Regions from separate parts of the Halolactibacillus sp. JCM 19043 genome, predicted to be linked through region 1. Evidence: a T-box and tRNA genes for the amino acid it is inferred to sense, from the RefSeq annotation. Region 1 holds a T-box; the other holds one or more tRNA genes.
What was found. A T-box is a leader RNA that pairs with one kind of tRNA and senses whether it is charged. The one in region 1 lies ahead of alaS (alanine--tRNA ligase), so its partner is inferred to be a tRNA-Ala.
Positions count from the first base shown of each region.

Region 2: it has a tRNA-Ala gene. The T-box ahead of alaS (alanine--tRNA ligase) is inferred to sense a tRNA for this amino acid. The anticodon was not compared.

Region 1 covers NZ_BAXD01000001.1:96,664-99,846, reverse strand. Annotated here, with positions in the region: partial or broken gene alaS (alanine--tRNA ligase) at 1-1,864, opposite strand, end outside; T-box leader at 1,955-2,162, opposite strand; gene JCM19043_RS00480 (hypothetical protein) at 2,205-2,408, opposite strand; partial or broken gene JCM19043_RS18425 (AAA family ATPase) at 2,489-3,183, opposite strand, start outside.
Region 2 covers NZ_BAXD01000009.1:55,351-58,533, forward strand. Annotated here, with positions in the region: gene JCM19043_RS06710 (PLD nuclease N-terminal domain-containing protein) at 1-160, opposite strand, end outside; gene JCM19043_RS06715 (SdpI family protein) at 153-803, opposite strand; gene JCM19043_RS06720 (autorepressor SdpR family transcription factor) at 796-1,068, opposite strand; tRNA gene JCM19043_RS06725 (tRNA-Ala) at 1,244-1,316, shown strand; gene JCM19043_RS06730 (RDD family protein) at 1,470-1,952, opposite strand; gene sppA (signal peptide peptidase SppA) at 1,954-2,970, opposite strand.

The sequences.
Region 1 (3,183 bases):
CCAGACTTGTTCATTCACTTTTGTTTCAATTGCTTGAAGCTCTTCAGATGATACCGAACTAAAATGCGAGAAGTCAAAACGCAACCGATCAGCACTAACAAGTGACCCTGCTTGATTCACGTGCGTACCTAAGACATCTTTTAATGCTTGATGTAATAGGTGTGTGGCGGTATGATTTTTCTCAATCAATAATCGACGTTCACGGTCAATTTGTGCCGTTACAGTCTCATCTAATTGAAGCTCACCTTCAGTGATTTCGATCAGGTGAAGGTGTTGCCCTTTCGGTGCTTTTTTCACTTCTTTAACCGTCGCTTTAAAGTGATCATTATAAATCACGCCTAAGTCTGACTGTTGACCGCCACTTTCTGCATAAAACGGTGTTTCAGCTAAAATCACAAACGCTTCCTCTCCGGTGACTTGATCGACAAAGGTTTGATTTTCAATCATCGCCACAACCGTCGTGGTGATTTCGTGGGTTGTATAACCGACAAACGTACTGTCTTTTGTTAGTTCACTAAAGACACTGTCTTGGACTTGCATGGAATCCACTTTTTGACGCGCATTACGTGCGCGTGCTTTTTGTTTTTCCATCTCTACTAAAAAGCCTGCTTCATCAATTGTAAAACCTTGTTCATGCGCATATTCTTCCGTTAATTCTTTCGGGAAACCGTACGTATCATACAACTTAAAGACATACTCACCTGGCACAACCGTTTCATTGCTCTTCGTTTGTTGGTCAATAATGTCAGACAGAATAACTAAGCCGTCATGTAATGTTTCATGGAAGCGTTCTTCTTCCGTTTGAATCACATTCATAATAAAGTCTTGTTTTTGTTTTACTTCTGGATAAAAGGCTTCCATAATAGAAGCCACTGTAGGAACGAGTGACGCCATAAAAACTTTATCGATGCCAAGTTGCTTACTAAAACGAACTGCGCGTCTCAATAACCGTCTTAACACATACCCACGACCTTCATTAGAAGGTAAGGCACCGTCACCGACCGCAAAACTAACCGTACGAATATGATCACTAATCACTTTAAAGGCTGTATCCGTTTCTTTGTTGTCACCATAATTAACGGTGGTTAACTTTTCTACTTCTTTAATAATCGGTAAGAATAAATCGGTTTCGAAATTTGTTTCCGTCCCTTGGATGACACAAATCATTCGTTCAAGTCCCATCCCCGTATCAATATTTTTCTTCGGTAGTGGTGTATACGTGTCATCAGGATTATGGTTGTATTGAGAAAACACTAAATTCCAAATTTCTAAATAACGATCATTTTCCCCGCCAGGGTAAAGTTCAGGATCATTTAAATCATTGCCATAAGCTTCCCCACGGTCATAAAAAATTTCCGTGTTAGGTCCACTTGGACCTTCACCGATATCCCAGAAATTTTCTTCTAAACGAATAATCCGCTCTTCTGGTAGTTTAATGGTATCCTTCCAGTAGCGGAACGCTTCATCATCTTCTGGATGCACGGTGACTGAAATTTTTCTGGGTCAAAACCAATCCATTTATCACTCGTTAGAAATTCCCATGCATACTCAATCGCTTCTTCTTTGAAATAATCACCAATCGAAAAGTTACCTAACATTTCAAAGAACGTATGGTGACGCGGCGTGTAGCAACGTTTTCAATATCGTTTGTTCGAATCGATTTTTGCGCGTTCGCTAGACGCGGATTAGCAGGCATGACGCGTCCATCAAAATATTTTTTTAACGTTGCTACACCGGAATTAATCCATAGTAACGTTGGATCTTCTTGTGGGATAAGTGAGGCACTCGGTTCAATCCGGTGGCCTTTTGATTCAAAGAAATCTAAAAACATTTGTCTTACTTCACTTGAGGTTAATGCTTTCATCTGTGTTCGCTCCTTTATTAATCATTACTTATATACAGCCATTTATTGCTAACGATAGGCAATATAAAAACTCCCATCCCTGCAATATCTTGCAGGGACGAGAGTTATCTTCGCGGTACCACCCTGATTATAGCTAACGCTATCACCTTTAGTGAATGATAACGGCATTCAACCGGTAAATGGTTAATTTACACTCAAAACGAGCTTCCATACCTCTTCATTTCGCTCACCTTACAGCCTAAGGGTAAGCGTCTCTTTAAATGGGCTGATATGTACTCCTGTTTCTCGACGTTTTTTTCTATCGTTTCACCCGATATTATAGAGAATCTTTTTGCCGCTGTCAATCGATAGTCTGATGAGTTGTTCCAGCTGGTGAAAATGTCATGTCTGATGAAACCTCTAGGTGAAGGTCACCTTCCTCATCTATCATATAGCCATACCATCGGTCTTCCACAACTTTAAACTCTAAACAGCATTCCATACAATAATAATGTTTAGTGGAAATTTCACCTAAACTTAAGTGCTGGCAGTAAAAACACCGCATACACGTCACCTCTTTTTTTGATTCAGTGTAGCCAAATCAAGGGGACGTTTATACATGCGTTCTGCTTTTTTATCCTAATCTTACATAAAATCAAACGGTGAGACGTCTTCATCGCCTAAAGCTTGTTCTTCTAAATCTTCTTCTAAACGTTCACGGTAGTCTTTATCGGTAAAAACACCCGTTAAACGTTCGATAAGTGTTGTATAACGTTCATTCGTGTCAATCGTGGTGACGCCCTCTAAAAAGGCTGCTTGGTCCCCGCAAATAATCAACGACTGTTTTGCTCGTGTCATTGCCGTATACAATAAGTTTTTCCTAAGCATTCGCCGGTAAGCACGGTCAACAGGCATGACGACAATCGGAAATTCACTCCCTTGTGACTTATGGATCGAAATACAATACGCATGGGTAATATTTAATAAATCCTGCCGGGTATAGGTGACATCATCCTCTTCAAAGGTGACAATTACTTGGTCTTCCCCGTCAATATTTTCATTTTCTCTAAATATGGCGGTTATTTTACCAATATCCCCGTTAAACACATTGTCTTCCGGTTGATTAACGAGCTGAATCACTTTATCACCGGTTCGAAACACGGTATCTTTCGTATGCAGTTCACGCGCACCTTTACGCTTAGGATTCACAACCGACTGGATGCGAGCATTTATTTCATTAATGCCGACATCCGTCTTATACATCGGCGCTAAAATTTGAATATCTTGAATATCAAATCCCCGCTCAATCGCCCGAATCACAATCGTTTCAATGGAGTGCA
Region 2 (3,183 bases), on a different contig from region 1:
TGATAATTAAAATAACAAACAACCAGAGCCATCTATTACCGTTTAAGCGCATGTCTTGGTCGGCTTTATACCAACTCATCACCGCAACAATAGTTAAAATAAACTGTAACACAATAAGGGGCAACAGTAATAATACGATATTAACAGGTAAATCATTCATGAGAATCCTCCTCTTGTTCATGGCGATAGAGTACATAAGAATAGATGGTTGGAATGAGTCCAGCTAATATTGCTGGGATCACAATCACATAAATCATTAAATCAACAGGTAAGAAGGGAATAAGGAAAAATAACACACCACAGACCATAAATAATTTTGAACCTAATCGGTGTGTTTTTCGCCAGACAGTTTCACTGGAAAGTGTCCAAGGCGTACGAATGCCCATAAACCAGTTGGCTTTAACGGTCTGCATATAGTTACCGATAATGATAAATAAAATACCGATCAGGATGGGAATGACTATTTCAATGTTTAAGTCATAACCGAGACTTTGAAAAATAACAAAAGCATTCACAAAGACTAACAGACCGAGGGTAGCATAAATAATAATCCAATAAGCTTTTGATGTGTATAAATAGCCTTTGCGTTTTGGATCTAACTTCGGACTGAGGACAAGAATCGGGTAAATCACAAGTAAAATCCCAACATTCATCAACATCCCTAATAGTTTTGGTGCGGTCCAGTTAACGCTGCCATCAGGTCCCCACTGCATCGGAATCTCATCAGGTAAACGCGGAAAAGCAATGATCCACATGATGAGGGTGGCGCTTAATAAAAAAATAAAGGGTAAGTGTTTACGCATCTGTATCATCTCCTTTTGTAAAAGACATCGCCCAACTGATTAATTCTTGAAAGACGGTCGTGTTTAAATGGTAGTAAATATATTGGCCTTGTTTCTCATCTTCAATTAAGTTAGCAGCTTTTAAAATTTTTAAGTGTTGTGAAATGCTCGGTTTTGACATCTCAAATTGATCGGCAATCTCCCCAGCCGTAAGGTCTTTCGCCTTTAATAAATCAAGGATTTTCCTCCGTGTTGGGTCGGCGAGGGCTTTAAATGCCTCTTTCATGATGTGGCCTCCTTAATTAAGTATTTAAGTAATTAACTAAATAATAAAATATAAATGGTTGAAAGTCAATATATAATAGAGCATCATAAAAAAAGTGATAAAATAATGTCCTGGGAAATAATTTTACCTTGTCAAAAGATAATAAAGTTTGTATAATACGTAATAGACAGATTAAGGGGCATTAGCTCAGCTGGGAGAGCGCTTGTCTGGCAGACAAGAGGTCAGCGGTTCGATCCCGCTATGCTCCACTTATTCTCATTTGTTTTTCTTTAGTATATTTCTTTTTGGCTATAAATAGAACAGTTCAATAAGGCAGTGACTGCCATCATTTAATAATCAATAAAAAAGCATGCTTATCGCTAAAAGCATGCTTTTTTATGTGCTTAATCTATTCATTTAGCCTACAACATAGGTGTTGGTTGGGCTACCGTTTCTTTTTCAGATTGATCAAGAGGTGATTCAAGTAGTCTAAGGTAATTTTCTGTTACAACCGATGTATCTGTCAAGAGATCCACGACATGTTGTTTGTAACGCGTGAAAATCGTCAGGCTATACATAATCCAAAGCACTTTTTGTAAGTAACGGCCAAATCCTTCGCGTACAAGGACGGTTGTCCAACTTAATGTTTCTTCATTAATGGCAATCACGCGAATACCGAAAATCATTTTACCGAGCGTTTGTCCATTGGTGAATTTAGTCATACAAATGAAGTAGAGTAAGTAAATAAAGAGTGACAGAACGGTTTTTAATAGACTCTCATTCAAATAGAATAACAATAACCGAGACAGTGATTGAATCATGATCATGTCTACAGTAAAGGCGAACAACCGAATGAAAAATCCAGCATAAAAGTAATCGGGATAATCATTAAATCGTCTAATCATATTACAGCCCCCTGTAGAGATACTTAAAGGTTGGAGCTTCTTCTGTCTGTCCAATGGAATCTAGTGGTGTTGATTCCGCTTGTGGTAAAAGATTTTTCATTGATAAGAAAAACTGATCGAACATATTTAAAGATGTTCCATCATATTGAAAGACTTCAGCGCCAGACAATTCAAAGTCACTTTCAAGTGTCGCTAAAGCGTCATCGAAGTAACCGAGTTCATCAATGAGTCCAAGTGTTTTAGCCTGTGCCCCGCTATAAATCCGTCCGTCAGCTAAGTCGAGCACGCGCTCGCGTGACATATTGCGCCCGTCTATAATTTCACTAACAAAGCGCTCATACATTCCGTCAACAATCTCTTGTAAGACAGCAATTTCTTCGTCTGTATTCGGACGGGTGGCAGATCCTAAGTCTTTTAAATCACCACTTTTAATGGTCGTATCTTCAATGCCGAGTTTATCAAGTAAACCAGAAACATTAAAACCTTGCATAATAACACCGATTGAACCGGTTAAGGTCTCTTGTGTTGCGAAGATTTTTTCTGATTGCGCCGATATGTAATAACCACCACTTGCGGCCATACTTTCCATGACGGTATAGACTGGAATGTCACGGGCCTCTTTTACTTCTTTAATTTTATCGGTCAGTTCTGCGCTTTCATACACACCCCCACCAGGTGTATTGACACGTAGTAGTATAGCCTTCACGGTCTCATCGGTTTTAATTTGTTCAAGTTGATCAAGGATCAAGGCATGATTATAGCCCCCTTGTGCAAACGGTGAGACTTGTTGATTAATCATTTCACCTTGAACGTCAATTAAAGCAATCCGATTAAAAGCATCGCCATCTCTGATAACTGTTTCTGCTTGAGCATCGTCGATCAGTGCGGTGAAGAAATCTGTCGCTTTATCCTCATCTTCCTCATCAGCCATAAAAACAGAAGCAACAGCGGGTAAAATAAGTGAAACAATCAATACAATGATTGATAATCCAATCGCCACCCAACGTTTATTCGTCATATAAATCCTCCTTTTTCGTTTTCTCACATAGATAAGTATAACAAAAACTTACAATCTGTGTAAACTTTTCTTAAAGTTATCTTCAGTCATATAAGTCATTGTCATCGTTCAACTTATGATATAATCAGACATTGAATGATTGGTGCGCCTTTGTTTTAAAAAAGACACGGAGTAATAAGAGAAACGTATGACGAGATACGCTACATAAAGAGG